DNA from 3 places in the Senegalia massiliensis genome. Region 3 is predicted to be linked to each of the others. Evidence: riboswitches for the same ligand, from Rfam matches in the RefSeq annotation. Region 3 holds a riboswitch; each other region holds the start of a gene.
What was found. A riboswitch is a leader RNA that binds a small molecule or an ion and turns the genes downstream of it on or off. The one in region 3 is predicted to bind cobalamin.

Region 1: it holds a riboswitch for cobalamin, as region 3 does, so the genes downstream of both, D3Z33_RS14490 (CGGC domain-containing protein) here and D3Z33_RS06480 (cobyrinate a,c-diamide synthase) in region 3, are expected to answer to the same signal.
Region 2: it holds a riboswitch for cobalamin, as region 3 does, so the genes downstream of both, D3Z33_RS01550 (YitT family protein) here and D3Z33_RS06480 (cobyrinate a,c-diamide synthase) in region 3, are expected to answer to the same signal.

What each region holds. Positions count from the first base shown of each region.
Region 1 is NZ_QXXA01000018.1:20,976-32,353, forward strand. It holds gene D3Z33_RS14445 (ATP-dependent Clp protease ATP-binding subunit) at 1-1,676, shown strand, start outside; partial or broken gene D3Z33_RS14450 (hypothetical protein) at 1,818-2,233, shown strand; gene D3Z33_RS16820 (class I SAM-dependent methyltransferase) at 2,341-2,625, shown strand; partial or broken gene D3Z33_RS16825 (methyltransferase domain-containing protein) at 2,650-3,123, shown strand; gene D3Z33_RS14460 (hypothetical protein) at 3,313-3,492, shown strand; gene D3Z33_RS14465 (D-serine ammonia-lyase) at 3,524-4,768, shown strand; gene D3Z33_RS14470 (DUF4349 domain-containing protein) at 4,808-5,680, shown strand; gene D3Z33_RS14475 (hypothetical protein) at 5,815-6,753, shown strand; gene D3Z33_RS14480 (amidase family protein) at 6,793-8,277, shown strand; gene D3Z33_RS14485 (NADPH-dependent oxidoreductase) at 8,300-9,058, opposite strand; cobalamin riboswitch at 9,183-9,366, shown strand; gene D3Z33_RS14490 (CGGC domain-containing protein) at 9,637-9,957, shown strand; gene D3Z33_RS14495 (ABC transporter substrate-binding protein) at 9,974-11,005, shown strand; gene D3Z33_RS14500 (FecCD family ABC transporter permease) at 11,009-11,378, shown strand, end outside.
Region 2 is NZ_QXXA01000003.1:49,159-60,536, reverse strand. It holds gene D3Z33_RS01565 (polyprenyl synthetase family protein) at 1-195, shown strand, start outside; gene D3Z33_RS01560 (ribonucleoside triphosphate reductase) at 348-2,453, shown strand; gene D3Z33_RS01555 (anaerobic ribonucleoside-triphosphate reductase activating protein) at 2,459-3,139, shown strand; cobalamin riboswitch at 3,210-3,394, shown strand; gene D3Z33_RS01550 (YitT family protein) at 3,767-4,615, shown strand; gene D3Z33_RS01545 (response regulator transcription factor) at 4,860-5,534, shown strand; gene D3Z33_RS01540 (sensor histidine kinase) at 5,541-6,911, shown strand; gene wrbA (NAD(P)H:quinone oxidoreductase) at 6,997-7,611, shown strand; gene msrA (peptide-methionine (S)-S-oxide reductase MsrA) at 7,650-8,123, opposite strand; gene D3Z33_RS16615 (FMN-binding protein) at 8,308-9,249, shown strand; gene D3Z33_RS01520 (helix-turn-helix domain-containing protein) at 9,308-10,618, opposite strand; gene D3Z33_RS01515 (MFS transporter) at 10,965-11,378, shown strand, end outside.
Region 3 is NZ_QXXA01000006.1:137,896-149,273, forward strand. It holds gene D3Z33_RS06470 (AIR synthase related protein) at 1-590, opposite strand, end outside; gene D3Z33_RS06475 (ECF transporter S component) at 595-1,107, opposite strand; gene D3Z33_RS06480 (cobyrinate a,c-diamide synthase) at 1,094-2,455, opposite strand; cobalamin riboswitch at 2,564-2,740, opposite strand; gene D3Z33_RS06485 (hypothetical protein) at 2,814-3,293, opposite strand; gene D3Z33_RS06490 (histidine phosphatase family protein) at 3,568-4,149, opposite strand; gene cobS (adenosylcobinamide-GDP ribazoletransferase) at 4,150-4,875, opposite strand; gene cobU (bifunctional adenosylcobinamide kinase/adenosylcobinamide-phosphate guanylyltransferase) at 4,875-5,438, opposite strand; gene D3Z33_RS06505 (pyridoxal phosphate-dependent aminotransferase) at 5,431-6,483, opposite strand; gene cbiB (adenosylcobinamide-phosphate synthase CbiB) at 6,488-7,447, opposite strand; gene D3Z33_RS06515 (cobyric acid synthase) at 7,451-8,908, opposite strand; gene D3Z33_RS06520 (energy-coupling factor ABC transporter ATP-binding protein) at 8,893-9,708, opposite strand; gene cbiQ (cobalt ECF transporter T component CbiQ) at 9,717-10,397, opposite strand; gene D3Z33_RS06530 (energy-coupling factor ABC transporter substrate-binding protein) at 10,384-10,662, opposite strand; gene D3Z33_RS06535 (energy-coupling factor ABC transporter permease) at 10,646-11,371, opposite strand.

The DNA.
Region 1 (11,378 bases), on a different contig from region 3:
AATATAGAGGTGAATTTGAAGATAGACTTAAAAAAATAATGGAAGAGATAAGAAATGCAGGAGATATAATACTTTTCATTGATGAAATGCATACCATAATAGGTGCAGGTGCAGCAGAAGGTGCAATTGATGCATCTAATATATTAAAGCCAGCACTTGCAAGAGGTGAACTTCAAGCAATAGGCGCTACAACTTTAGATGAATATAAAAAACATATAGAAAAAGATGCTGCACTTGAGAGAAGGTTCCAACCAATACAGGTAGAAGCTCCTTCAATAAAAGATACAGTTAAAATACTTGAAGGATTGAGAGATAGATATGAAGCACATCATAGGGTGAAAATTACAGATGAAGCCTTAAAAGCTGCAGCAGAATTATCTGAAAGATATATTACTGATAGACATCTTCCAGATAAAGCTATAGATTTAATTGATGAAGCAGCTTCACGTGTAAGAATTCAGACAATAACAGCACCTCCAGAACTTAAAGATATTGAATCAAGATTAGAAGAATTATCACAAGAAAAAGAAGAAGCAGTAAATACTCAAAACTATGAAAAAGCAGCACAATTACGTGATGAAGAAAAGAAACTAAAAGAAAAGTTAGAACAGGAAAGAAATGAATGGCAAAAAGATAAGAGATCAAAGGCTAATGAAGTTGGATATGAGGAAATAGCTCACATTGTATCTTCATGGACTGGAGTTCCTGTAAAGAAAATGACAGTTGAAGAATCAGAAAGATTACTAAATTTAGAAGGATTACTTCATGAAAGGGTAATAGGTCAAGATCAAGCTGTAAAAGCAGTTGCAAGTGCTGTAAGAAGAGCAAGAGTAGGGCTTAAAGATCCAGATAAACCTATAGGTTCATTTATATTTTTAGGACCAACAGGAGTAGGTAAAACTGAGTTATCTAGAGCACTTGCAGAGGCACTATTTGGAGAACAAGATGCGATGATTAGAATTGATATGTCAGAATACATGGAAAAACATTCTGTATCACGTCTTGTAGGTTCACCACCAGGATATGTAGGTTATGATGAAGGTGGCCAATTAACTGAAAAAGTAAGAAGAAAACCATATTCAGTAATATTATTTGATGAAATTGAAAAAGCACATCCAGATGTATTTAATATACTTCTTCAATTATTAGATGATGGTAGGCTTACTGATTCAAAAGGAAGAACAGTAGACTTTAAAAATACAGTTGTTATTATGACATCAAATGTAGGGGCATCTACTATTAAAAAACAAAAGACACTTGGATTTACAGCACCACAAGATGAAGAAAAAGCAGAATATGAAAAAATGCGTGATAATGTTATGGATGAATTAAGAAGAAGTTTTAGACCAGAGTTCTTAAATAGAATAGATGAAGTAATAGTATTCCACTCATTAAATCAAACTCATATAAATGAGATAGTAGAGCTTATGGTAAGAGACTTAGAAAAACGACTTAAGAAATTAGATATAGACATCAAACTAACAGATAATGCAAAAGAATATATAGGTAAAGAAGGATTTGATCCTCAATTTGGTGCAAGACCACTTGAAAGAACTATAAGAAAGAAAATAGAAGATAAACTTTCAGAAGAGATACTAAAAGGTGATTTAGAAAAAAGTGATAACATCCTAGTGGATTTAGATGAAAATGAAGAGTTAACATTTAGTAAAGAGTAATTAGAAAAAATTAAGGGCTAGTAATATTAATATTGCTAGCCTTTTTTATTTTTGGCTCTGTTAAAGTCTGTTGTTGATTAATTGGTTTATAGGAACTTATGTTCTGTAATGGGTTTAACTATATAAAAGTTGGTGATAAACGTGAGAGCAACTGATATTCTTAAAGCCATTCAAAAACTAAATCCATCAGAAAAGCAATGTTATAGCTGTAAAGCGTGTAAAAAGATATTTACTGACCTAACAAATACTACTCTATATCGAACACGCCATCTTAATCAATGGATTAAATTCATCGAATGTATGATAGAAGGATACTATCTTCGTAAATCTGCTGAAAAGGTATGGATATTTATCAATTCAAGTCTGATGATAAGGTTCGTACAAAGGGACTATACCATATCTAGAACGTTAACAATTATCTGGCTTGGTTTCAAGTGTTAGAATTCATTCAACATCAAAGGAATCCTATTACTATGAATGACTTGATGATTAAAGGAAATTTAATACAAAATATGGAGACATATGATATACTTAGGTTATCTAGATTCACGATATAAACAATACTGCTTGTTCAACTAACGGAGCAGGATTATTTAAGAATTGACATTCAATACTTAAATAATGTAATTCTTAGTATGAAACTATACAATTAGGAGGGGTTACAATGGATACGACACAACAGAACAGTAATGCTTGGGATAAAAAGGTAGAGGAAGGCTCTAGATACACTAAATCTGTAAGTCGTGAAATAATAGAAAAAAGTAAGTCAGGTGAATGGGAAATCACAGTTACCACAGAAAAATCAGTTCCTAGAAAATGGTTTCCAAAATCATTAGACGGGTTAAAGATACTTTGTTTAGCATCAGGTGGAGGGCAACAAGGCCCCGTTTTAGCTGCCACTGGAGCAGATGTAACAGTTACTGATATATCTAAAAAGCAACTAGAATAAGATGAAAAGGTAGCGAAACGTGATGGATTAACTTTGAAAACAATACAAGGAGATATGTCGGACCTTAGTGATTTCGAAGATGAATATTTTGATATTGTAGTAAACCCTGTATCTAATTTGTTTGTAAAAGATGTACAACCTGTATGGAATGAAGTTTCAAGAGTTTTAAAGAATAATGGAATTCTGATTTCTGGATTTACAAACCCTTTATTATGGATTTTTGATGACAATCAAGAAAGAAAAGGTATTTTAGATGTTAAACATTCTATACCTTCATCTACATTGGATTATTTACCAAAGGATGAAGTTCAAGGTTACATCGATTCTAGTCAAACAATAGAATATGCACATACTTTAGAAGACCAAATCCAAGGACAGATAGACGCTGGTTTTGTTATTACAGGTTTTTATGAGGATGATTTTGGCGGAACAAGAATCATTGATAAGCATATCAAAACTTTTATTGCTACTAGAGCAATTAAACTAAAAGTAGATTAAGAATTTCCTTGTTGCACTAACGGGTACGTTAGTTGAACAAGCAAATATTATAAAAATGAAACTTCCTAATTTATGGAAGTTTCATTTTTATAATAAATATCAACATTAAACTTTAACAGAGTCTTATTTTTAAAAGGATTTATATACTTTTTATAGAATAATATTAGTATATAGAGTTTTAATATAGGAATGAGAAAACCTAGTTTAAAGAAAATAATAGCTGCAAAAACTAGTATAAAAAGACAAATAGTACATCGTTCAGGACTTAAAATGCCTAAAGGATACGGCTGGTTAATAAATTCTAAAAAATATGCATATAATAAAACCTCATTTGATATTTTTAAAGTTCTTAAAAAGATATTTAAGTAAAAATTCATAACTAAAAAGGATGTGATTATAAATGGATATTATTGATAGATTAAAATCATTAAATGAAATAATTTGGTATAATCCCAATTATATAGCTTACCCGAATATGAATGATTTTTCTATTAATATAGAAGATGTAAAGAAAGCAGAGTCAAGGCTTTTGAGGTTTACACCTTATATTGAAAAAGTTTTTCCAGAGACTAAAGATGGAATTATAGAATCTCCTATAAATAGAATATATAAAATGAAAAATAAAATAGAGAATATTTTTGATACTAAAATATATGGAAATCTTCTTTTGAAAAGAGATGATCTGCTTCCTATAGCTGGTTCAATAAAGGCTCGAGGAGGAATATATGAAGTTTTAAAATATGCAGAAGAACTTTTGCTAAAACAAGGATTACTTAACATAAATGATGATTATAGAATATTAACAGAAGAAAAGTTTAAGAATTTCTTTTCACAATATACTATACAAGTAGGAAGTACAGGCAATCTTGGACTTAGTATAGGAATTATAAGTGCTAAGATTGGATTTAAGGTGATAGTACATATGTCATATGATGCTAAGAAATGGAAAAAAGATTTGCTTAGATCTAAAGGTGTTAAAGTAGTAGAGTATGAAGATGATTATTCTATAGCTGTTAAAGAAGGAAGATATTTATCTGATAGAGATCCTAAGAGTTATTTTATAGATGATGAAAATTCAAAAAATCTATTTTTAGGATATACAGTTGGTGGTATGAGAGTTAAAAAACAATTAGATAATATGGGAATTCTAGTAGATGAAGACAATCCTTTATTCGTATATTTACCTTGTGGAGTAGGAGGTGGTCCTGGAGGGGTTGCTTATGGACTTAAACTTGTGTATGGAGATAATGTAAAATGTTTTTTTGCAGAACCAACTCATTCTCCTGCAATGTTATTAGGGCTTGCAACAGGAAAATATGATAAAATTTCTGTCAAAGATATTGGATTAGATAATAAAACTGAAGCTGATGGATTGGCAGTTGGTAGACCGTCCCCTATTGCAAGTGAGATCATGGATAAACTTCTTACCGGAGCATTTACTATAGAAGATAAAAAGTTACATATCTTTTTAAAAGCATTATATAAATCAGAAAATATATTTTTAGAGCCTTCAGCATTAGCTGGATTTCTAGGCCCAATATTCACATCTTCTAAATATAAAGAAGAAAATATTACACATTTATGCTGGGGTACAGGAGGAAGCTTAGTTCCAAAAGAAGTGAGAGAAGAATTTTTGATGATATAAAGGTCCGAAGTATTAATAAATGATTGGAGCTGAATGATTATGAAAAAAATTACAAAATATTTTTTAATATTATTTTCTTTAATAATATTTATATCTTTATTTTCAGCTTGTAGTGGACAGGATGATGAAACTAATGAGTATTCTATGAATACTTTAGAAAAGGAAATTTCAGATGAAGAAGCTGATTTTAATACACCAGAAGTAGAGAGATCTGAAATAGCAGAGGGCGAAAAAATAATTTCAACTTATTTTATGAGCCTAGAAACACTTGACTTTGAAAAGACAAGATCAGAGTTAGAAAGTTTAATTGAAAAGCATAAATCTTTTATAGAAAATTCTAATGTGAATTTTAGAGGCTCTAGTTATTCTAAAAACTATAGATATGGAGACTATTCAATAAGAATTCCAGAAGAAGGTTTAGAAAAATTTAAAACTGACTTAAGTCAAATAGGAAATATAATTGAAGAAAGCAAAAACAATCAAGATGTAACAAAACTTTATAGAGATACAGAATCTAGATTAAAGCTAGTAACTTCAAAAGAAAAAAGATTGTTGGAACTTTTGGAAAAAGCAGAAAAAATAGAAGATATCATAGCTATTGAATCTGAACTTACTAATACTATTTATGAAAAAGAAAGATTAGAAAAAAGTCTAAAATCTATAGATGAAAAAATTGAATATACTACTTTAAATTTACAGCTAATAGAAGTAAGAAATTTTTCCAATACTGATAATGTAGATAATTCACTTATTACTAGATTGAAAAATGCATTCACTAATTCAATATTTGCTTTTAAAATAGCATTAGAAAACTTTATAATATGGCTAGTATATGCCTTACCTTATATATTAATTTTAGGTGTTTTAGTATTACTAGGTGTAATATTTATAAAGAAAAGAAAGAAAAAATAAATAAATGAAATCTAAGTTAAAGGCTATAAGATAATTATTTTATAGCCCTTTTCTGATATACTATAACTATAAAAAACTTAAGTTGAATAAAGAATTATTGTTATTAGAATTTTAAAGTTTAGGGGAGATATTATATGCTTACAGAAATAAATCAAGAAATACTGGTAATTAAAGAAAAATTAAGAGAAAATAAAAAGCTCAAATCATTGAAAAAAACAATAGAGGAAGAACTTGAAACAAAGAAAATTCAACAAAAAGAATTAAAGAAAATATTAGAAAAAGAAAGAAAAGACTTTGAAAAACTTGAAGATTTAAGTTTAAGTTCAATATTTCTATCATTAACAGGAAAGAAAGAAGAAAAACTTGATAAAGAAAAAGAAGAATATATTATAGCAAAACTTAGATATGAAGATTGTATTAAACAGATTAATGAGTTGGAAACCCAGCTAGATGATACTAACCAATTATTGATAAACTATGAAAAAGTTGATAAAAGATATGAGGATTTAATAAAAGAAAAGGAAGAATTATTAATTAGAGAAGGTGGAAATTTAGGGAATGAATTAAAAAATAAAATTTTAAATATAGATCAACTTAAAGTAGATATGAAAGAATTAAGAGAAGCTATAAATGCTGGTAAAGATGCATTAAGTTCTTTAGATCTTGTAGAAGAAAAACTTAATAGTGCAAGGAACTGGGGTACTTGGGATATACTTGGTGGTGGTCTAATTTCTAATATGGCTAAACATTCAGCCATAAATGAAGCAAATAATATAGCAAAAACTGCTCAATTTGACCTTAAAAAATTTAAAAAAGAATTATCAGATGTAAATGAATTTACAAGTATTCAGGTTAATTTATCTTCTTTTGTATCTTTTGCAGATTTTTTCTTTGATGGTATATTGTCTGATTGGTTTGTGCAGTCAAAAATAAAAGATTCATTAAACAATGTTAATGCAGCTATGAGAGAAATAGAGGTTATAATTTCAGATTTAAATCAAAATATTAATAAATTAGAAAATAACTTAAATGAATTAGAATTAGAAGTAAAAAATATTTTGAATAATATTTAATATTACTTTACAACATATTTTTATATAAAGGAGATAAGGATGAAAAAAGAAAAGTTTTGTTTAGAAGAAGCAACTATAGACTCAATTCATACTGAATTTAAAAATGGTAGCTTGACTTGTAAAGAACTTATAAAAAAGTACATAGATAGAATTGAAAAATGTGACAAAATAGGCCCTATGATTAATTCTGTAATTATGATAAATAAAAATGCATTTAAAATAGCAGATGAATTAGATGAAAAATTTAAAAAATCAGGATTAACAGGACCTTTGCATGGAATACCTGTATTGTTAAAAGATAATATTAATTTAGAAGGTACTGAAACTACAGCAGGTTCTATTAGCTTAAAAGAAGTAAAATCTGAAAAGAATGCTTTTATTACTAAAAAGCTAAAAGATGCAGGTGCTATAATAATAGCAAAAGTTAATTTACATGAATTTGCAATATGGGGTGAAACAGTAAGTTCCATACTTGGACAAACTTTAAATCCTTATGATTTAACTAGAACACCTGGGGGCTCTAGTGGTGGAACTGGTGCAGCAGTAGCTATGAATTTTGGTTTAATAGGGATAGGAACAGATACAGTAAATTCTGTAAGGTCTCCTGCTTCAGCATGTAATTTAGTAGGATTTAGACCAACTGTTGGGTTAGTAAGTAGGAGTGGAATTATACCTTATTCATTGACTCAAGATACAGCTGGACCAATTATGCGTACTGTAGAAGATACGGCAAAGGTATTAGATGCAATTGTTGGATATGATGTTAAGGATCCAATGACAGCATGGTCTATAGGAAATATCCCTAAAACTTATACAAAGTACTTAAACACAGAAGGATTGAATGGGAAAAGAATTGGAGTATTAAAAAGTTTTTTTGGTAATGAAGAAATACATAAACAAGTAAATGACATAATATATAGTAATTTAAAAGTTATGGAAGACAATGGTGCTGAGGTAGTAAATATTTATGAGAATATAGATGCTGATAAGTTAATAGAACAAACAAGTGTACATCTTTATGAATTAAAAGAAGACTTAAATGAATATTTAAAAGAGTTGGGATCAAGATCCAAAGTTAATTCACTTAATGATATAATAAAATCTAAGAAATATCATAAGGGAATAGAAAAAAATATTAAATTTGCAGAAACTATTGATAGAAGTATGCCTGAATATAATAAAAGAATAGTTAATAGGATTGAACTACAAAATTTAGTAATGGAACTTATGGCAAAATATAAATTAGATGCAATTTTATATCCTCATCAAAAAAGACCAGTTGTAAAAGTAGGTGAATCTCAAGTAGATAGAAATGGAGTATTAGGAGCTATAACTGGATTTCCTTCTTGCGTATTACCTGCTGGATTTACAAATCAAACGGAAACAGCACCGATTGGTATTCCGGTAGGTATAGAATTTTTAACTAGAGAATGGAATGAATCTGTATTATTTGAAATTGCATATGGTCTTGAACAATCAACTAAAAATAGGAAAAGTCCTGTTATAAATAAAAATATTGTTTAGGAAATTTCCTAAACAACATTTTTTATTTATCTTCAATTCTTAAATTAAACCCTTGATTTTTAACTACATTTAAAAGTTTACTTCTTTTTTCGTTTTCCATTTTAAGAATTTCAACTACTTGTTTACTAAATTCATCAAGAGATTTTGTTTCATTTCTTAAATCATAGTATTCCTTCATTTCTTTATCGTATTCCTTTATAGATTCTAGATAATTTTCTTGTTTTTTATACCTGTTTTCAAATACTTTAAGAGATATATCCATTCTAGGTTTTAACATAGGATATTGATCTGGATAACCAAAGCCAACTCCTACTATAGGAAATGTAAGTCTTGGAAGTTCTAATAGATCTATGATAGCTTGAGGGTCATTTAAAATACTTCCTAGATAAACAGTACCCATATCTAATGATTCAATAGCTGTAATCATATTTTGAGCAGCTATTGCACCATCTGTAAATCCTTGAAAAAATCTATCCATATCTTTTTTATGAGGTAAATTTTCCCCTAGTTCTTCTGATATTCTAGCATTTCTATATACATCAACTATAAATATAACTAGCTCTGGAAAATTTTTTATATAGTCTTGGTTACATATTTTACTTATCTTGTCTTTTGTTTTATCATCAGTTATACGAATTATGCTATAAGATTGCATAGCTATACTAGAAGCAGTACGATTTGCTACTTTAAATAATGTGTTTAAAGTATTTTCATCTACTTTTTTATTTTTGAATTTCCTAATTGTACGGTGATTTAATTGACTTTCGATAGTTTTATTCAATAAATCTCATCCTTTCAAATATAATAGATATCTAATATATTTTTTACCACTAATTTTAATTATCAAACTTTATTTTTGACGACAGAATTGACAACTTTAACTAATAATGATATATTATAAACAAATTGAATATAGCTATATTGGTACAATTTAATGTTAAATTGTTTAAAAGGGAAGTTCGGTGAAATACCGACACGGTCCCGCCACTGTAATAGATAGAATCTTATGAATACCACTATGATGAACATGGGAAGGTATAAGATTTGTTATTCTTAAGTCAGGAGACCTGCCAATAGTGTAAGCGCTGTTTATTACTCACGAGGATGAGGAGGTGTTATTTGATAATATCCTTTCTATGTCTAGAAAGGTTTTTTTATTAGTAATAAGTCAGCAAATATATGCTGATTTTTTTATGTTTAGATTACAATTACTACTATATAATACCTTATAATATTAGTAATTTAGAATAAATTCGTTATAAGTTATAGGATTAATAGAAGATCTATATTGTCAATTATAAGTGTTTAGTAGAACTATCCTATATAGAGTAATCTATTCATATGTTAGGAGTGAATTTAATGAATATAGCAATTGGAATATGTGAAAAGGTAAATGGAATTTGCACAACAATGGGATGTTTTAAAGCTTTTAATAATAAAGAAAAATATTTTAAAAGCTATAAAAATGAAGAAATAAATCTATCATCTTTTTTTACATGTCAAATATGTTCTAGTGAGTCAAAAGATTGGGTAAATGAATTAGCAGATAGATTTGTAAAAAATAATATATTTAAAGTACATATAGGTGTATGTATAGTAAAGTGTAAAGCAGAGAAGAAGGAAGAAATAGTAAATATATTTAAATCTAAAGGAATAAAAGTAATTGAGGGAACTCATTAATAGAAAGGTGAAATAAATGAAAAGAATAATTAAAAAACTAAGTATTTTTATATTGATAATTTTTTTAGTGAATTTAGTAGGATGTAGGAATGATAATAGTGATTCAAAAGAGTCAAATACTGAATCAACAGTTGTAGAAAAAAATGAATCCAATAAAAGCAATGAAAGTTCTCATTATCCTGTAACTGTTACTACTTATAATTGGGCTAAGGAGCCAGTGGAAATAACGTTTAATGAAGCTCCTCAAAGGGTAGTTGCAATATACCAAAGTGCAATAGAAACACTTTTAGCTTTAGATCAAGGAGATAAAATAGTAGCAGCTTCATATTTAGATGATCCAGTTAAAGAAGAATTTAAGGAATCATTTGATAAAATAAAATATTATAAGCAACTTCCAACAAAAGAAGAGATATTAGCATTGGAACCTGATTTTATTACTAGTTGGTATTCTTTATTTGCAGAGAAGGTTTATGGCGATGTTTCTTTTTGGCATGAAAGAGACATCAATACTTATATCCAGCAGAATAGCGGTGTTAAATCACCTAACACTTTAGAAAATGAGTATCAAGATATAATTAATATGGGAAAAATATTTAATGTAGAAGATAAAGCTAATAAGATTGTAAAAGAAATGAAAGAACAAATTGAAAAAGCTAAAGAAAGCGTAAAGAGTAAAGAAAAAGTAAAAACAGTTATTTTAGAAGTAGGAAAAGAAGGACAATATAGAATATATGGAGAAGATAGTATAGGTGGAGATATAGCAACTCAAGTAGGAGCAGATTTAGTTGCTAAAAAAAATATAGGGATGGAAGATTTGATAAATTTAAACCCTGATGTTATTTTTACAGTATATTATGGTGATTCAATAGATAGAGAAGAAGCAGTTAATAGCATAATGGATAATCCTGCTCTTGGAAGTATTTCTGCGGTTAAAAATGATAGAGTAAACCCTATTGTATTAAGTGAAGTTTATGCAAGTGGTATTAGAACTATGGATGGAATAAATACTATAATTGAAGGGATTTATCCAGATATGAAAGGTGAATAGATAATGGAAGATTCAAATAACCTTAAGAATAAAAAATGTTTAATAGAAACACCTACTTATATAGGTGTTTCTATTATTCTAGTTTTATTTTTATTATTTTCTTTTTTTTACTCAATAACATTTGGTTCAATAGATATTTCAGTGAAAGATATATATAGAATAATATTACATAAAATATTTAATATAGGTTCTATTGATAATTTATCAAGGGCAATTATTGATATTGTTTGGTTAGTAAGATTACCAAGGATAATTTTAGCCATAATTGTTGGAATGGGTCTTTCGGTTTCTGGAGTTATTATGCAAGCAGTTGTAAAAAATCCGTTAGCTGATCCATATATATTAGGAATTTCATCAGGAGCTTCACTTGGTG
Region 2 (11,378 bases), on a different contig from region 3:
AAAGATAGTATTGATAACCAAGATGTAATAGAAATTATAAATATTGTTAAAAATTCAGATGGAATAGAAAAATCAAAGAGACTAGCTATAAAATATACAAATAGAGCATTTAAAAATATAGAATTACTTCCAGAAAGTGAAAATAAAAAAATTATATATGAAATAACAGAAAAATTATTGAAGAGAAAATACTAAATTCATAAATTTTTATGGGAATTGGACCTTAGGGTCCTTTTTTCATTATAAAAATTATTAAATTATAAAAAGCTACTTTACAACTTCAACACTATAACATACAATATATATGAATGAAATCATAACATAACACAATATAAGGGGGTAATAGTTTGATTTCAAGGGTACAGAAAAGAAATGGAGATATAGTTGATTTTACTTTAGAAAAGATTGAAGATGCAATATTTAAAGCGGCAAAGTCAGTTGGTGGAAATGATAAGAAAGAAACAAAAAGGCTATCTAATATGGTAGAAAAAATCTTAAATGAAGCTTATGGAGTAGGCATACCAAATGTAGAAGCTATACAAGATATAGTGGAGAAAGTACTTATAGAAGAAGGACATGCAAAAACTGCAAAAGCATATATATTATATAGAAATAAACATGAAGAATTAAGAGAAGTAAAAAATCTTTTTATGGATGCAGAAAAAATGATTGATGAGTATGTTTCATTTGAAGATTGGAGAATAAATGAAAATGCAAATATGGGATTTAGTCTTCAGGGACTTAATAATCATATAGTTGAATCAATAACAAAGAAATATTGGTTAAATAAAATTTATACAAAAAAAATGAGAGATTCTCATATAAATGGAGACTTACATATTCATGACTTAGGATTATTGGCACCTTATTGCTGTGGATGGGATTTGGAGGCACTATTAAGAAAAGGATTTAGAGGAGCAAAGGAAAAAATTGAATCTAAACCACCTAAACATTTACAAACATTCTTAGGACAAATAGTAAACTGGTTATATACATTACAAGGAGAAGCAGCAGGAGCTCAAGCAATTAGTTCTTTAGATACTTATGCTGCACCATTTATATATTATGATAATTTAAGCTATTACCAAGTTAAGAAATTAATGAGAGGATTTGTATTTAATCTTAATGTACCAACAAGAGTTGGTTTTCAAACTCCATTTACAAATATAACACTAGATATAACTCCTCATCCTATGCTTAAAAATACACAAGTAATAATAGGTGGAAAATTAAAGGATAAAACATACGGAGAATTTCAAAAGGAAATGGATATATTTAACAAAGCGTATTGTGAGGTAATGATGGAGGGAGATGGAGCAGAAAGAAGCTTTAGTTTTCCGATTCCTACAATAAATATTACTAGTGATTTTCCATGGAACTCCGAAGTATCAAATAGTATAATGGAAATGACAAGAAAGTTTGGTACACCTTACTTTGCTAACTTTGTAAATAGCGATATGAATCCAGAAGATGTTAGGAGCATGTGCTGTCGTTTGAGGTTAGATAATAGAGAGCTTAGGAAAAGAGGTGGAGGTTTATTTGGAGCAAATCCAATGACAGGATCTATTAATGTTGTAACATTAAACATGCCAAGAATTGGATATAAGTCAAAAACAAGAGAGGAATTTAAAAAGAAAGTTAGAGAATTGATGGAGACAGCGAAGGAAATTTGTGAAGCTAAGAGAATAGTTCTTGAAAAATATATGGATGTAGGACTATATCCATATTCTAGATACTATTTACAAGGAATTAAAGATGGAGAAGGAGAGTATTTTAAGAATCATTTTAGTACTATTGGATTAAATGGAATGAATGAAGCTTGTATGAATTTATTAGGTAAGGATATCACTTCTAAAGAAGGTATGGAATTTTCTGTTGAAATAATGGATTTTATGAATAGAGTTATACAAATATTCCAGGAAGAAACAGGCAGTCTATGGAATTTAGAAGCATCTCCAGCAGAAGGTGCTGCTTATAGATTTGCAAGGATGGATAAAAGGATGTTTCCAAATATAATTACTCAAGGAGAAGAAGAGCCATATTATACTAACTCCACTCAATTACCAGTGGGTCATACAAAAGACATATTTGAAGCATTAGAACTCCAAGAAGATTTACAAACTAAATATACTGGTGGTACGGTACTACATGGATTTATAGGAGAAGAAATAGATAATATAGAAACTGTTAAACAGCTATTAAAGAGAGGATTTGCTAATAGCAGAATACCATATCTAACAATTACCCCTACATATAGTATTTGTGAAAAACATGGGTATATAAAAGGTGAACAATTCAAATGTCCTCAATGTGGTGAAGATACTGAAGTTTGGACTAGAGTAGTAGGCTTTCATCGTCCAGTTCAATCATGGAATAAAGGTAAGAAGCAAGAATATAATGATAGGCTAGAGTTTGATACTCAACATAGCCTAGAAAATGAAAGGGTAATATAGTAATTATGGATATATGTGAAATGGAAAAAAGTTCATTTATTGATTATCCTAATAAGATATCTACAGTTTTATTTATAAAAGGTTGTAATTTTAGATGTCCATATTGTCATAATTCACATATTTTAAATAGTAAGGAAAGTATTGATGAAACATATATACTAACTTTTTTAGAAAACAGGAAAAAATATATAGAAGCAGTTACTATAACAGGTGGAGAGCCTACATTATATAATGAGTTGTATACATTAATTAGTAAAATTAAAAATAAAAATTTTTATGTTAAGTTAGATACAAATGGAACAAATCCGGATATGCTTAACAGATTAGTTCAAGATAATCTTATAGATTATATAGCTATGGATATTAAGACTTCATTTAGTGAATATAATAAAGTTACTAATTCTTTAGTTGATATAAATAAAATAAAAAAAAGTATAAAGGTAATAAAAAACTCAAATATAGATTATGAATTTAGAACTACTGTATGTAAAGAGTTGATAAGTGAATATAACATATTGGATATAGCTAAACATTTAAATGGCTCTCAAAAATATATTTTACAAAACTTTAGAGATGGAGATACAATTTTAGGTGGAATAAATAAATATCATTCTTATAAACTAGAGAAACTACAAGAAATTAAATGTATTATAGAAAATTCATTTGATGTTTGTATAATACGTTAGAAGAAATAAGATAAATATTATTTATTTTTTATTGACAATGAAAAATAAAGATGATATATTTTACTTAAAATTTAATATTAAGACTATTGGTACAATTTGTAATGAAATTGTTTAAAAGGGAAGTTTGGTGAAATACCAACACGGTCCCGCCACTGTAATGGATAGAGTTTTACTAAAACCACTGTGTGAAAACACGGGAAGGTGTATTGCTTGTAATTCCTAAGTCAGGAGACCTGCCAACAGTAGCAACGCTGATTATTACTCACGAGGATGGGGAGGTGTTATTTAAATGGCAGTTTAATTCTGCTATATTTGATAATCCCTTTCTATTCTTTAGAAAGGTTTTTTATTTTTTAAAGTTTTTAAGGAAAATTAGTTTGATATATTCGTTATTAGAAGAGTATTATAAAAGAAATATTTAAGTATTGATATAATTATGAAATTCACCAAATAGAAAGGTAGGAGTTAATATGGGTATATGAATAGACAAGAATACTAGAGTAATAGTTCAAGGGATTACAGGCAAAACAGCCTTTTATCATACAAAGAAAATGATACAAGGACCTAAATTTATTAGTAAAATATTAACTAAAACATTAAAAGAAAATAATTTATGGAGTAAAAAATATGAAATTTAATATAAAAAAATTTATTTTAATTAATACTGGTATTTTGATTATGGCAATTGGTTTGTACTTTTTTCTAATTCCAGCTAATCTTGCTGTAGGTGGAGTTACCGGTCTTGCTATGGTAATAAACAAAGTATTTCCAATCATTCCCATAGGGATTGTTATGACATTAGCGAATATAATTTTATTTACCCTTGGTTTTCTAATCATAGGAAAAGAATTTGGAGGTTATACGATATATTCTAGTTTTTTATTATCTGGAGCAATATATATATTAGAGATAATTATACCTATAAATGGAGCTATAATTGATGATTTATTAATTAATCTTATTTATGGTATTATTATCCAAGGAATTGGTATGGGGATAATATTTTATCAGAACTCATCTACAGGAGGAACTGATGTGGTAGCTAAAATAATAAACAAATTTTTACATTTAGACATAGGGAAGGCATTACTTTTAGCTGACTTTGTTATAACAATATTTGCTGGATTAACTTTTGGACCTAAGCTAGGCTTATATGCATTGTTAGGAGTTATAGCAAATGCTTACGTTATAGATAATGTAATAGCCGGATTTAATAAGAAAATGAATATAATGATAATTAGCAATAAAAATAAAGAAATAAATAAATATATTATTGAGAATATTAAAAGAGGTACAACATTATACTCAGCAGATGGAGGATATTCAAGAAGAAATAAAATAATAATAAATACTGTTGTAAATAGAAAGGAATATATAAAAATAAAAGGTTATGTTAAAGACATAGATCCAGATGCTTTTATTACAGTAGGTTTTGTTCATGAAGTTTTAGGAGAAGGATTTAATTTTAATGATTAGATAATATAACCTACTAAAATCACCTTATAATAATAGTAATTTAGTATAAAGTCTTTATAAATTATAGGGATAAATGATGGACTAAATTGTCAATTATAAGTTTTTAGTAGCTATATCCTATATATAATTATTAATTTAACTTTATATTTTATGACTATATTGGACGACTATATGTTTGTCCAATATTTTTTTCTTTTAAATTCAGTAAATTTATTGTACAATTACTTTGGATAGAGGTGTTAATATGAAAAAAAACTTTTTAGTAGTAGATGATCAAAAGGAAATAGTAGAAGTTATAAAAGCCTATTTAGAAAAAGAAGGTTATAATGTATATACTGCGTATAATGGAAAACAAACATTTAATATATATGAAAATGAAAATATAGATTTTTTAATTTTAGATTTAATGTTACCAGATATAAAAGGTGAAGAAATATTACAAAAAATCAGAGAAAAGTCACAAGTTCCTACAATAATGCTTACAGCAAAATCTATGGAGCAAGATAGAATAAATGGCCTAGATATAGGTGCAGATGATTATATAGTAAAGCCATTTAGTCCAAAGGAACTTTTAGCTAGAATAAGAGCAATATTTAGGAGAATAGAAAAAAATGATGTAAAAAATGATATTTTAACTATTGGGGACTTAAATATTAATTTTGAGAGTCGAGAAGTTACTAAGTCAAATGATATTATAGATTTAACCAAAACTGAGTTTGATTTACTTAAATTGTTTGTGGAAAACACACAAAAAGTATTTACAAGAGATGAATTAATCGTAAAAGTATTTGGTTATGATTATGAAGGCTATGATAGAACAATAGATGCACACGTTAAAAATCTAAGACACAAAATAGAAGATAAAAGCAATAAATATATAAAAACAGTATATGGGGTTGGATATAAATTTTTGGAGTGATAAAACATGTTAAATCATCTAAGAGGTAGAATAACGATACTTATGATAGTAGCATCGCTTATAGCAGTTATAACAATTGCTATAATATCAAATATTACTCTTTCAAGTAAATTTGATGAATATTTAACAAGCCAAAAGCAGAATAGAGTAGATGATGTTGTAGATTTAATAAAAAATAGTTATAGGGAAAATAACTGGGATAAATCTGAAATTCAAAATATAAAATTTTCTCCAGTTGCAAAGGGATTTGATATATTAGTTAAAAATAATCAGGGGGATGTTATTTTATCCATAACAAGAAATAATTCAAATATGCATGAACATATGATGGATATGATGGGTATGGATAGTGATAGTGGAGATAACTATGTAGTAAAAAAGATAGATTTAAAAGAAAATGATAAAAAGATAGGTGAAATAGAAATAGGTTACTCAGATTCTTTAGTTGTAGGAAATAGAGAAATAGAATTTATAAAGGAAATAAATAAATCTATACTTTATTCAGCAATAATTTCGATAATTGTGGCAATTTCACTGGGAGTATATTTTTCAAAATTTATATCTAAACCTATAATTGATGTTAAAAATACAACTAATGAATTAAGTCATGGTAATTTAGATATATCTGTAGAATCTAGAAGTAAAATAGAAGAGTTAAATCAATTAACAGCTTCAATAAATTATTTAAAGGAATCCTTAAAAACTGAAAATAAGCTTAGAAAAAGACTTACATCTGATATTTCTCATGAGCTTAGAACTCCATTATCAATATTAAAAAGTCATATGGAAGCTATAAGTGATGGTATATGGGAGCTTGATAAAGAAAGAATTAATATATTTCAAAAGGAAATAGATAGACTTATATTGTTAGTAGAACAACTTAAATTATTAAATAATATAAGAGAACATAAAATGAAATTAGAATTAAGTAAAATAGATTTGAATTCTATGATAGAAGAAATAATGGATGGTTTTGAAATTAGTTTTACAAAGAAGCATATTAAATTAGAAAGTAATTTAAAAGAAGATGTTTATGTATTAGCAGATAATAATAAAATAAAACAAGTATTAATCAATTTATTTTCTAATGCTGTAAAATTCACTCCAAAAAATGGAAAAGTTAATATATATTTAGATAATGATGATAAGTATGGTATATTTAAAATTAAAAATACAGGTGAAGGAATAGATAAAAAAGATATGGCTCATGTATTTGAAAGGTTATATAGAACAGATTTATCAAGAAATAGAGATAGAGGTGGCACAGGTCTTGGTCTTTCTATAGTAAAAGAAATTATAGAAGCTCATGATGGGTATGTAAAAGTAGAAAGTGAAAAAGAGGAATGGACAGAATTTATAATTGCACTACCTAAATAAAAACAATGATTAGATACAGTTAATTTATTCATATGATTAAAGTATAATTTATTAGGGTATTATTTAGTATGAAGGAGGAAGACATATGAAAATATTAGTTGTATTTCATTCTATGTATGGTCACGTAAAGCAAATGGCTGAAGCAGTAGCAGAAGGTGCAAAAGAAATTGATGGCTCTGAAGTAAAGATAGTAAAGGTTAGAGAGACACTTTCTGATGATATATTAGAAAAAATGGGTTGTAAGGATAGTGTAAAACAAATGTCTACTGAATATGATGAAGCAACCTTAGAAGATTTAGAAGAAGCTGATGCTATAATTTTTGGAACTCCTACAAGATATGGTAATATGAGTGCACAAATGAAAGCATATTTAGATAGCACAGTTAGTCTTTGGTCAAAAGGAGCATTAGTAGGAAAAGTTGGTGGAGTATTTACTTCTACAGCAACTCAACATGGAGGTCAAGAATCTACTATACTTAGTTTTCATACAGTTTTATTGCATCATGGAATGCTTATTAGTGGACTTCCTTATACTTTTGAAGGTTTATCCCAAGTAGATAAAATATCTGGAGGAACTCCTTATGGAGCATCTACTATAGCAGGAGGAGATGGTGGATTATCACCTACAGATGTAGATTTAGAAGGGGCTAAGTTTCAAGGTAGACATATAGCTGAAATAACAAAAAAATTAAAACAATAAATTTAAAATATGGCTTGTACTTAAGTACAAGCCATATTTTAGCTTAAATCTATATGACAATAACCATTAGGATTTTTTTTCAAATAATCTTGATGATATTCTTCAGCTTCATAAAATGAATTTAGAGGTTCTATTTCTGTTACAATTTTTTTATGGTATTTTTTTTGTTCTTCTTGAACTACTTTTAAAATAGTATCTTTTTCATTTTCATCTATATAATAAATTCCAGTTCTATATTGAGTACCTCTATCAGGACCTTGTCTATTTTCAATTGTTGGATCAATGATACTAAAAAACTTTTTTAAAAGAGTGTATAAAGGTAAATTATTCTCATCATACTCTACTTTAACAGCTTCTGCATGGCCAGTAGTACCTGTACATACTTGTTCATAAGTAGGATATTTACGGTTACCATTTGCATATCCAACCTCAGTATCAGTTACTCCGTTTATTCTACTAATATATTCTTCAACACCCCAAAAACAACCTCCAGCTAAAACAATTTTTTTCATTAAATCGCCTCCTATATTTTATGATACCCTTTAAGAATATTAATATCAATAATTAATATATTTCAAAAAAAAAATAAACCTATTAAATATATAACAATACTAGGGTATTGACAACAAATTGTCTATAGACTATAATAAAAAGTGAAATAATAAACAAAACAAATCATTGAGGGGGATTTATAAAATGTCTAAAAAGAAATTTTTATCACTAGGTCTTGCTTTATTAGTATCTGCTAGTTTATTAGCTGGATGTGGAAGTGACGATAAAGAGGAAGAAGAAACTTCAACAGGTACAGAACAAGAGCAAGAAGAAACAACAGATGAAGAAACTTCATCAGGTGATGCAAGTTATGAAGATGGTGTTTACTTTGCTCAAGAAGATAGTTTTTCTGAGGAAAGTGGCTGGAAATATGTTACTACAATAAAAGTTGAAGATGGAAAAATAGTAGAAGCTGAGTGGAATGGAGCACATAAAGATGGTGGTACTGACAAAGTAACTAGATCAGAATCAGGTGAATATGGAATGGTAGAGCATGGTGGAGCACAAGCACCATGGGCAGAACAAGCTGAGAAAGCTGAAGCGTACTTAATAGAAAAACAAGATCCAACAGCTATAGAGTATTCAAATGATGAAGGAGCAACTGATGCAATATCAGGAGTATCAATTAAAGTTAAGTCTTTCTTTGACCTTGCAGAAAAAGCTTTAAAGAGTGATCCAGTTGGTGAAGGTCAATATAAAGATGGAAATTATACAGCTGAAGAAGAAGATTTTAGCGAAGAAAGTGGTTGGAAAGCTACAGCTAACCTTACAGTAATAAATGGATATATAGTTGCAGCTGATTGGGATGCTGTAAGTAAAGATGCACCTAAAGATGATGATGGAAATGAAAAGACAAAAGATCAAGTATCAGCAGATGGTGAATATGGAATGGTTGAAAATGGTGGAGCACAAGCATCATGGGTTGAGCAAGCAGATAAAGTTGAAGCATACTTAATAGAAAAGCAAGATCCAACAGCTATAGAGTATTCAAATGATGAAGGAGCAACTGATGCAATATCAGGAGTATCAATTAAAGTTAAATCTTTCTTTGAACTAGCTGAAAAAGCATTAGAAAGTGCAAAATAATAATTTAAGAATATAAATAAAAAATCTCTTAGGTAATTACCTAAGAGATTTTTTTATTTTAGAAAGGATTTCCATTTAAGCTTTTTAGTATTTGTTCTGATTTCTTTAAAGATTTAAATGCATTTTTATAATCGTCAATTTCAGAATATATATTACTTAATTCTTTGTATGCAAAAGATAAATATTTAGAATTTCCCACTTTACTCATCATTTCTATTCCTTTATTAATTGATTCAATTGCCTGGTTTTTATCACCAAGTTTATATAATATCATGCCTTTATAAACTTTTCCCAACCACATATTTACATAGTCTACTTTATGAAAGAGTAATTCTGGGAAAGTACTTTTATTAATTTCATCATAAGCTTTTTGATAGTCTTCTAACATATAATATACAATTGCTAATTGATTATGAAATAGATGTTTAGGATAGTGAGGAGTATTTTTAAACATTTCTCTAGCTCTTTTTAAATATTCTAAGGCTTTCATAGGTTCATTGATATCTGTATAATAGACACTAAAGTTAAGTTCTAATATAGCTAAATCTAATTCATTATCAGTAAATTGAGCAAATAATTTTGCTTTTTTAAAATAATGTAATACATTTTCATAATTTTCCATAACTCTATTTAAATTACCTTTTAGTCTATATAATTCACCTGTATTATAATAGACATTAGTTTCTTTGGATAAATTTATTGCATCATCAATAGGTTTAAAAGATTCATTTATCCTACCCATAGAAGATAATATTAAAGATTTATTAGATAAATATTCTAAATGAAAAGTAATGTCCTCTGTAGTGGAATTCATATATAATTCATAAGCTTCAGTTAATATATTTAAACATTTATTATAGTTTTGTTCGTTCCAATAACGTCCAAAAAATTCCATATAAGCTTTAGCAGCATAAGAATATAAATTATGTTGGTTATATATTTCCACTGCTTTTTTTAAATATTTATCTGATACTTCAAAATTCATTAAATTAACTTGACTTGCTCCGTTTTTATATAAAATATCTGCATATAATTTACTATTTTTATTTATATCATAATTATTTAAAATATCATCTAATACTTCTATAACTTTTTTATTTTCTCTGTTTCTCATATATTCATCAGCTATTTTTATTTTAGTTTTAATTTCTTCTATTGGGATGTTTTCGTTTAAAGTATTCTCATCTAAAAAATATGAAATTGGTTTACCTAATTTATTAGCAAGATATTTTAAATTTTTCATTGATGGCATTGCATTATTATTTTCTATTTGACTTAACATACTTTTAGTCATTTCCTTACCAGCAAGTTCAGACTGTGTGAGTTTTAATTCTTTTCTTAAGGATTTAATCTTTTCTCCAGTAGTCATATTTTCCTCCATAATACAGTTTAGTTATAGTATAGTATAAATATATTTAACTTTCAAGTGGAAATGAAAAAAGTTTAAGTAAATTAAACTAAATTGTTGACAAAATATATAATAAAGCATATAATAAAACTATAAGTTAAACTATATTAAACTTTATAAATATTTATCGAAAAAATAAGTTAAATATAATTTAATTCTATTCTATTGTAGGAGGTTATAAAATGAAAATTTATGTAATGAATAATGATTACAAATATAGCCCAAAAGATAATAAAGACATAATATTAGAGATGTTAAGAATATATTAGTAAAATTTAAAATAAAAGTATTGATAGGAGTTGATATAATGAAAAATAAAAATTCAAAAGAGCAAATTAATATTATTTTATACCTAACAGGGAAAGTAGTATCTCTGTTAGGTACACATATATACACTTTTGCAATTTCTTTATATATTTTAAGAACAACTGGGTCAGGTACTTCATTTGCTCTTAGTATTTTATTAAGCATGGTACCTAGAATAATTTTAAGTCCCATAGCTGGTTCTATAGCAGATAAAAGAGATAGGAAGAAAATAGTTGTTAGTTTAGATATTTTAAGTGGTATTATTGTACTTGGTTTAGTTGCTATATCATCTATATATGGTTTGAAGTTAGTGTTCATTTATACTACTACTTTTTTATTATCAGTAGTTAATACTTTTTTTGATGTAACTATAGGTGCAGCAATACCTAATTTAGTATCAGATAAGAAATTGGTT
Region 3 (11,378 bases):
TCATTAGTCTTAGCCATTTCTTCTATTTCTTTTAATATTCCTTGTGATCCTACAGGTAATATCTCATGAATATAATCTTTTTGTTTTAAATCAATTATATTTTTTATTGAAATTATCTCTCCATTGTCTTCTAATATTTCATTTCCAACTTTAGGAATTCCAACAACTGCTATTAATGAATTCTTTGGAGTATAAGGCATTTTGAAGTTTCTCTTATCTACTAAACCTATGGCAGTCAATCCTATACCCGTTTGAACTGTAGGAAAATTTTCTTCTGTACTTCCTGTAACTAGTATATCTTCATCTAAGTTTAATTCTCTTAAAAGATTTTTTATTCCATTTAATATAATGTTTCCTGTAGGGTTCATTTCTACTGATAATGTATTTATTATAGAAATAGGTTTTGCTCCTATTGAAAATAATTCTGATAATACTACATGAAGTGTTAAATACCCTAAAGTTTCAGGATATGTTTTTACGATATCCTTTTCTTTATTTCCTATACCTCCAGCAGAATCACATGAAATTATTAATTTGTCATTTTCATTTATATCTATAAAAGTCAAATCTCTAAATTGTGTGGAATTCATAAAACTATCTCTCTTTCTTTTTTATAATTTCAAAAAGTGTAGAAGCTGCTATTATATTTAACATAGATGCTAATGTTAAAGGTATTACTATTGCCATGAATAAAGCCATACCTGAAAACGGCAATGCTAAAATGCTCGCCAATATTCCTGCTATAAAAGCTGAAATAGGTCCATTTAATATTATAGCTACTACATTTGATAATATCTTAAATCCTTTTATGTACACTTTTCCAAATACAAATGCTGTAAATGCCATAAGTGCCATAACTTCTAAATGCATAGGTAAGGAAAGAGGAAAGCCACTAGTCATAGCAGTTAAAAGGTGACCTAAGCCTGCAACCACAGCGCCATATACTGGTCCTAAAAAAATTGATGCAAAAAATCCTGGCATGCTATCAAGTGCAATGGTTGTTCCAGGATATTTAATCATAGCTCCTATAAAAGATAATGCTATAAGTACTCCTGAATAAGTTAATTTTGTTGTAGTAATTTTCTCATAAGTTTTAGTATTTGTCATAATTCTCCCCCTTAAAATTTTCAATATAATCTAATAAATAATATAAAAATTCTATATTACTATAAAAATGAATATGAGGATATCCTGCAAGAGTATTTTGTTTCTTTATCCCACATTTCCATCTTTTATATACTTTGCCTTCTCTTTTTTTAGATATATTATATAAGAAATCTATTTCATCATTTTTATTAATCATAGAGCGATGAAATTCATGAGCATTTATATTTATACCTTTGAAGTCTATTTCAATATATCCAAAGCGTTGAAGTTTTTCTGTCATATGACTATCTGTATCAATAAATCCTACCATTTCACTTTTATTATTATCTAAATCATAAATTGAATTTGTAAGATACATAAGTCCCCCACACTCAGCGTAACAAGGAAGTCCTTTTTCTAATATTTCTTTTAAGTCTTCTCTAAATGATTTGTTTGTTTCTAATTCATTACTAAAAACTTCTGGAAATCCTCCACCTATATATAAAGCATCTACATCTGGTAATTTTTCATCTTTAATTGGACTTATAGGAATAAGAGTTATGCCTAGTTGCTCTAATAAATCTAAATTATCTTTATAATAAAAATTAAAAGCTTTATCCTTAAATACTCCTATCTTCAAATCATATTTTTTTGTTATACCTATATAGTTTTGTGTTTTTATAACTTCCAGTTTTGATATTTCTAATAACTTATCTAAGTCTATAGTTTCTTCTATGGTTTTAGATAATTTTTCACTTTTTTCTTCTAGTTCATCTACTTCTTCAGCTGGTATTAATCCTAAATGTCTACTTTTTAATGATATATCTAAATTTTTAGGTAAATATCCAAGACACGGAATATTATTTTCTTTTTCTACTATTGTACGAAGTAAATCATAGTGCATTTTACTTGATACATTATTTATAATAACTCCAGCGATGTTAATATCTTTGTCAAAATTTTTATATCCTGATATTAAAGCTGCTAAACTAAGTGACATTCCTCTTCCATCCACTACAAGTATTATAGGTAATTTAAGTATTTTTGCTATATGACTAGAACTTGCATTGTCTTTTTCTATTCCAAAACCATCATATAACCCCATTACTCCTTCAATTATAGATATATCCTTGTCTTTTGAATTTTTATTAAATAGATTTGTAACTAATTCTTTATTTAGTAAATAACTATCTAAATTATATGAAGCATTCCCTGTTACAAATTCATGAAATTTTGGATCAATATAATCAGGTCCAACCTTAAAGGGAGCAACTGTAATACCTCTATTTGTAAGTGCCTTCATTATTCCAAGACTTAGAGTAGTTTTTCCTACTCCACTATTTGTACCAGCTATCATTATACCTTTCAATTCATCACCTCTTTTTATGCAAAATAAAAAATCCTACTTCGAAGTAGGATTAGATTTACAGCTATAAATATATTATTTACAAGCTAGCAATCCCTTCCCTCCGAAGGCATACTTTTAAAAAATCAGGTAGGTCTCCTGGCTTGCCATCATCCTACTTTCTCTCCTTCCCATTCTAATGAATAGTGGATTTGAGATTTCGTTATGGTTACAGTAGCGGGGGCTGCAGAGGTTTCTCACCTCTTTCCCTATTAATCATAAACATGAACCCAATTTTAATATTCGATTTTTATTGTTAAATATATATTATCATTTGTAGATATAGATGTAAATATTATTTTTTATTCTCTTATGATTTTTATTAAAACTTCTTTATCTTCACATCACCTTCATAGTTAATATTTATTTTTATTTTAGCTTTAGCTTTATTTCCTACCATTTTTATTTGACTTTTACCAGATTCTAATTTAAGTTCTTTATTATCTGCTATATCCTTTTCATAAATTTCTACTATATCCTTATCTGGTGTAACTAATACTATTTTAAAATCACCTTCTGTCACTTCTATATCATAATCTAGTATTACTTTCCCATTAGCTTGTGATTCAATTTTCCATAACGTTTTTACTCCAGAAAAGCTACTGAATTTTAATGACTTATTATTACCCATATTATTTTCTACGCTTTTTATGAATAATGCACTATCCTCACCTGAAGCTATTTCATGGTTATCATTGTATACTTCACCTTTCTTTTCACTTAAATATGAACATCCCATTAATGCAAATGATAAAAATATAGTTAAAATAAATATCAGTAATGTTTTTATTGATTTCTTCATCACAAACCTCCACTTAATCTTATTTATAAGATCTAACGAATTCATATAAATCCCCTTATATCAATTGAATTTAAAATATGTATAACAAAAACTAATAAATATTCAACATATAAAATATTCTATAAAAGTTTTTAAATCCCTTCTTTTATTATATTAAATTGAAAGAATCTCTCTAATAATTAATCAAAACAAAAAAACAAGTAAAAAAGTAATTACTTTTTTACTTGTTTTTTCATCTAATATTATATTCCTTAACCTATTAATAGGTTTTTTACTAATAATTAATTAAATTCTTTAGAACTCCATAATCATCTATATAGTCTATTTCAACTAATGCTCCTTCTGAAACTTTAAAATGCCATCTATCATCTATATCTAAATCAAGTAATAATGCTATAATGGTTTGAATAACTCCACCATGAGTAACTAGCAAATATTTTCCATCTTTTTTCTTTAGAATATTTAAAAATTCTTCTACTCTTGTGTATAAATCCCTTAATGATTCTCCTTCTGGTATAGCATAATTAATATAATCAACTATCCAATTTCTCCATTCATTTGGATATAGTTTTTCTACTTGTTTATAATTTTTATTTTCAAATATACCGAAATTTAATTCATTTATATTTTCTACTATGTCTAATTTAGTATCTATTTTTTCACTTATACTCTTAGCAATTATCTTACATCTTGTCATAGGGCTTGTATAAATACAATCCACATCATAATCAAAGTTATTTACTATCTTATCAAATTGATCTCTTCCTCTATCTGTATATTTAGATTCAGTTTGTCCTATATATACTTTTTTACTATTTGCAATGGTCTCAGGATGTCTTAAAAGTATTAGTTTCATTTAAATCCAACTCCTTAATATATAAATAGAAAATAAAAATATAATTTGTGTTATTTCAATTATAAACCCTATGGTATCTCCTGTCATCCCACCTATTTTTTTTGTTATATATCTTGTTAAATATAATGATACTAATATACAAATAACAATAGGTAGAATTGCATTAACTCCAAACAATACTACAGTTATTATACCTAAAAACACAAGTGCCAAACTAGATTCTTTTTTATTTATATTATCCATAAATATCTTACCCATACCACTTTCTCTAGCATAATCACTAATTGAAGCTGAAAATATTGCAAGTGTTCTACTTAAAATAGGTACTAATAATATATACTTTAAATCTATATAAGAAGTTAAAGTGATATTTGATATTAGTAATATTATTATCCCAATTACACCAAATGCTCCTATCCTACTATCTTTCATTATTTCTAACATTTTCTCTTTATCTCTATTTGAAAAAATTCCATCTATTGTATCAGAAAAACCATCCAAATGAATGGCTCCTGTTATCCAAATATATATAATCCATATGATTAAAGATAATACTGGTCTATGAATAAATTTTTCTAAAAATGTAAATATAAAAAGTATAATACCTATTATCAAACCTATTATAGGTAAATATTTTATTCCTTTTTTATATTTTTCTTCTGTATATTCTACATATGGTACAGGAATCCTTGTGAAAAATGATAATAAAAGTATAAAACCTTCCATCATTTTTCTCCTTTAATTTCTATAGGTATACCAGACACTGTAAGGTACACTTTATTTGCTCTTTTTGCAATATATTGATTTACCCTACCTGCAATATCCCTAAATATACTACCTAATTTATATGAAGGTACAATTCCCATGCCTAATTCATTTGTTACAAGTACTACATTTTTATCTTTTAATGCATCTAAAAGTATATATATTTCATTAAATATCTGATTTTCTAAAGTATCTATTTCTTCTTCAGAAATATCATCAAAATCTATATTTTTTTCTAATATTAAATTTGAAATCATTATTGTAATACAATCTAATATAATAGTATCTGCATATTTAAATTTATCGTCGTCTAATATAATATTAAAGTTTTTATACATTTCTATTGTATGCCAAGATTCTGGTCTTTGTTTTCTATGTTTTTTAATTCTAGATTTCATACCTTCATCAAAAGGTATCGAAGTTGCAATATATACTACATTTTTCCCATTCTTTTTTACTATTTTTTCAGCAAAACTACTTTTTCCACTTCTAGCTCCACCTGTTACTAAAGTTAAATCACCCATTTAATTCACCTGCTTCATCTAATGATTTTAGTGCATCTAATATGAATATATTTTCTTCTCTTCTTTTTATGGCAATTCTAAAATAGGTATTATCTAAACCTACAAAGTCTTCACATGTTCTAATATAAATATCTTTTTCTAATAATAAATATTGAAGAGTAGATGCTTCAATATTTTTTAATCTACATAAAAAGAAATTTGTGTAAGTTTTATATACATTCAAATATGATATCCTTTTTAATCCTGAATATAAAAAGTCTCTTTCCTCATATAACCAAGTTAAACTTTTATAATAATATAGATCATCATCAATTATATCTTTAACTACATTTAATGCTAAACTATTTACAGCCCAAGGCTCAATATTATCTTTCATTTTCTTTATAATATCTTTATGTGAAATGCCAAATCCTAGTCTAAGTCCAGGTATAGCATAAAATTTTGTAAGAGACCTTAATATAAAGATATTATATTTATCTATAAATTCTATAGTGGTTTTTTCTTCTAAAAAATCTACAAAAGATTCATCTATAAATAAAAATATATTTCTTTCATCTAATATCTCTAATAACTTTTTTAGAAAGTCATTATTGTAGAAATTCCCTGTAGGATTGTTTGGATTACACAACACAAGACAATCTATATTTTTTTCATCTAAATGGATTTTTAGCTTTTCTAAATCTATATTAAAATTATCTTTGTCTGTTTTAAAATACTCTATATTACTTCCACTAAGACTAAATGCCCTTTCATATTCATTAAAAGTAGGTTGGACTATAGATATATTTTTGAATTTTATACAACGTGAAAAAACGTATATAAGCTGTATTGCACCATTTCCAAGTATTACATTTTCACTACTAATTCCTAATTTTTTCGAAATTGCTTCTCTTTGTCTCTTTCCATCTACTTCTGGATATTTATCTATATTATCTAAAGAGCTTCTTAAACTTTCTATTACTCTTTCAGATGGACCTAATGGATTAATATTTATACTAAAATCTATTATATTTCCATCTCCATAATATCCACCATGTTTATTCATATATCTACCCTCCAATTACAAATACTATAACAATGAAAAATAAGGAAAATAATATTTCACTTATATACATAATATTTATAGTTCTATTTATATCTTCAATTTCTAATGTTCTATTTTTATCTCCTATAGTTGGCTTATATATTTTTTCACCGAAATAAATATTCTCCCCACCTATTTGAATATTTAATAACCCTGCTACTGCAGATTCAGGAAATCCTGCATTTGGACTCTTATGATTAAATCTATCTCTTATAAATATTTTAAAGCCATTTTTTATATCATATTTTAATAAACCAACTAAAATCATAAAAAAACTTCCTATTCTTGCTGGTATAAAATTTACTACATCATCTAATTTAGCTGAGAAGTACCCAATATCTTTATATTTTTTATTAGTGTAACCTACCATTGAATCAAGTGTATTTATTGATTTATATAAAAATACAAATTGTACAGGCATTTCTACTAAAAATCCTATAAATATATAAAACAAAGGTGCTAATACTCCATCAATAGTATTCTCTGCTATAGTTTCTACTGTAGCACGTGTTATTTCATCTTCAGATAAATTTTCTGTATCACGTCCAACTAAATATGATATTAATATTCTTGCTTTTTTTATATCACCTTTTTTTAATACTTTATAAATTTTAATTCCTTCATCTCGTAAACATTTTGCTGCAAGGGATGTGTAAAGCAAATAAATAGTTATTACAATATTAAAAACCGGGTGAATCTTATTAGCTATAAAAAGTATAATACTAATAATTATAAAAACTATCATTAATACTAATATTAAAAGTAAAAATCCTCCTATTTTTAAATCCATTTTTGATTTTCTGATTTTATTTTCAATATATGATATTAACTTACCTATATAAACAATAGGATGTGGTATAAAATATGGGTCCCCAAATAAAAAATCTAATATAAGAGCTAAAAAAATTATATACATTTCTATCATTTTTTACAATCCCATTATTTCTTTTATTTTATCCATATCTAAATTTGTTCTAGTTAAATCTGCTAATTTGTTATACTCACCTTGTTTTATTTCTTCAAAGCTAGTTTTATCTTTATCTTTTTCTAATCCTTTTTTTTCTAATATTTCTTCTATTATATTTATTCTAAAATTATCATTTTCAAATATTCCATGAAGATAAGTACCATATACTGTTCCCTTATCATTTATAGCACCATCAAATCTATTTCCTTCTAATTCTATAAATGGTTTACAATTAAATCTCTCAGTTTTACCCATATGAATTTCGTATCCATTTATACTTTCACCATTAAGTTTTCCTGATACTCTTAATGTATCTTTCTTTTCATTTATAACTGTTTTAGTACTAAGAAGGCCTAGTCCATTTATTCTATCCATATTAGATTCAATATGTAATGGATCAGATATTTCTTCTCCTAACATTTGATATCCTCCACATATACCCATAATAGGAATACCTTCTTTATGCTTTTTATATATTAATTTATCTAAATCGCTTTTTATTATATATTCCATATCTTTTATAGTGTTTTTACTTCCTGGAATTATAAGAAAATCTATATTATCAAAGTCTTCTTTTTTAGTAATATATCTTACATTTACTCTTCTTTCCATTTCTAGAGGCGTAAAATCACTAAAATTTGATACAAATGGAAGCTTAATAACTCCTATATTCACATCATTATCCACATTTTTATTAAATCTTGTAGTTACACTATCTTCATCATCAATATCTAATTTAGTAAATGGAAGAACTCCAAGACAAGGTATATTTATTTTTTCTTCTAACATTTTTATTCCAGGATTTAATATTTCAATATCCCCTCTAAATTTGTTTATAATGAAGCCTTTTATTCTTTCTCTCTCTTCTGGCTCTAATAACATAATAGTTCCATAAATACTTGCAAACACGCCTCCTCTTTCTATATCTCCTACAAGTATTACAGGACTATCTACCATTTCTGCAAGTCCCATATTTACAATATCATTTTCACGTAAGTTTATTTCTGCAGGACTTCCTGCTCCTTCTATTGCTACTATATCAAATTTATCATTTAATTCATTATATGCTTTTTTAACAATTCCCTTTATATTTGGTACTTCTTTTCTATATTCAGATGCAGTTAAAGTTCTATGAACTCTACCCATAAGTATTACTTGACTACCTACATCACTTGTAGGTTTTAAAAGTATTGGATTCATTTCAACCATTGGTTCTATTTCTGCTGCTTCAGCTTGTACTACTTGAGCTCTACCCATTTCTTCTCCATTTTCAGTGACATATGAATTCAATGCCATATTTTGTGATTTAAATGGAGATATACTATATCCATCTTGTTTAAATATTCTGCAAAGAGCAGCAGTAACTATACTTTTTCCTACAGAAGACCCTGTGCCTACTATCATTATATTTTTTGCCATGACTTTTCTCCTTTATAATTATAAAATTCTTTTTCATTTTCAAACAATGGTATCTCTAATTTTTTATGGACTTTAACAAGCCAAGGTTCTTTTAAACTAGCCTTATCTAATGTTTTTTTATTTAAAAATACTTCTCTTGTTATACCAGAATCTATTATTTCACCTTTATTTAATACATATATATAATCGCAATATTCATATATAAAATCCATATCATGACTTGATACTATTGTTTTTTTTCCATCATTAACAATACTATTCATAGTATTTATCATATTATCTGTCATTATTGGATCTAAACCAGCTAATGGTTCATCAAAAAATATTACTTTACAATCTAATGCTAAAACTCCTGCTATTGCAACACGTTTCTTTTCCCCATGGCTTAAAAAATGAACTGGTTTATCTTTAAATTCTTCTATATTGAGTAAATTTATTATTTTATCAACTTTTATTTTTACAGTATCTTCATCAATTCCTAAGTTTCTAAGCCCAAAGGCTATATCATCATAAGTGTTAGAATAAAAAATTTGTTTATCTGCCTCTTGAAATACTATCCCTACTTCTTTTCTTAAGTTCCTTAAAAATTTTTTATTGTATTTTATTTTTTTATCATTAAATAAAACTTCACCTTTATTGGGTTTAAGATAACCTATTAGATTTAAAAAAAGAGTAGTTTTCCCAGCACCATTTCCTCCAACTATACCAATTTTATTTCCTTTATTTAAATCTATATTTATATTTTTTAATGCAACTTTTCCGTCTTCATAATTATAATTTAAATCTACTGTCTTTAACATATATTCACCTACATATAAAACCTATTGTCATAATTTTTACTTTCAAGAGAAATTATCATATCTTTATATCGTTTAATAATCCTAACAATTAATGTTCTTAAAAGTAATCCTAAAGAATTAAAACTATTTTTCATGTTTATATATCCAAACCTTAAATCTTGTGCTTTATAAATCTTAGCTATCTCTTCTAAAAGTATAAATATAAATCTATATGTGAGCATTATAAGCTCTATTAAAAGGACTGGTATTTTATATTTTAATAATAATTTAATTAAATTATTAAAGGGTGTAGTAAGTATTAAAAAGTAACTACAAGATATGGCTGAAAATGCTCTAGTTGTAAGGATGATAGCTTTAAGTAAGCTATCATCCCTTACAACTAGATAAAAATTAGAAAGTTTAACGCTAAAAAAAGTGTCTACATTACTATGTGAAATCGAAAAAACTAAAGCTATTAAACTTAAAATAATAAAACTCATAGGTAATAAATACATTTTAAAGTATCCTTTTATAGGTATTTGGGCAATACCTACTAAAATAACACTCATAATAATGAAAATAGATATATGAACAATATAGCTATTAGAAAATAAAGCTATAGTAATCATCATAATAAATAAAAAAAGCTTTAAATCATCATTAAAATATCTTAATTTATTTATATATGCATATCTATCAATTATTAGCATTTTTAGCTTTACCCTTCATATAGCCTAAGAAATATGCTATTATTCCAGTACCTATAGCTCCTTGTAAGGTAAATATAAGGGTTTCAGTTTCTCCTCCTGGTGGTTCCCAAAGAGGACTAAACCAAGGAGTATAGCTTTCAGGAATAGCTTCCTCAGCTAGAGAATCAGAGCCTGCAAACTCAGAGTCTTTTATTACAAGTATTGGAACAGCTATAAGTATTACAACTATAAATAAAAGTAATAAATTTTTATATGTTTTTTTCATAAGCTAAAACTCCTTCCTCTTTATATCCAGCTATTAAATTATATACAATAACACTAAGTATTCCTTCTGCTATAGCAAGCGGTATTTGAGTTATAGCAAATATAGATAAAAACTTAACTAATAATTCCATAAATCCTTCATTTGCTCCTGCATGAGCCATGGCAAGCTGAAAAGATGTAACAACATAAGTTATTAAATTTCCAAATGCAGCTGCTAGAAATATTGAAAACTCTTTTTTCCATCCAGCTTTCTGAGAAAGCTTATAAATACCAAATGCTACAAAAGGTCCTACTATTGCCATAGAAAACGTATTTGCTCCAAGTGTAGTGATTCCTCCGTGGGCAAGTAATAATGCTTGAAAAATTAGCACAATCATCCCAATTACACTCATTACAGATGGACCTAATACTATTGCTCCAAGACCTACCCCTGTAGGATGTGATGAACTTCCTGTTATAGATGGTAATTTTAAAGCAGATAACACAAATACAAATGCCCCCATAAGTGCTATTAATATTTTTTTGTTTCCATCTTCTTTCACCATTTTAGAAATATTCCTAAATCCTAAAATTACAAAAGGCAAACTAACAATTGTCCAAAGTCCTGCCCAAAAAGGACTTAAGTAGCCTTCCATGATATGCATAGCATTTGCATATTTTGGCATAAACACTAATACTAAACCAAATAAAACTAGATACTTCTTTTTCAACTTTATC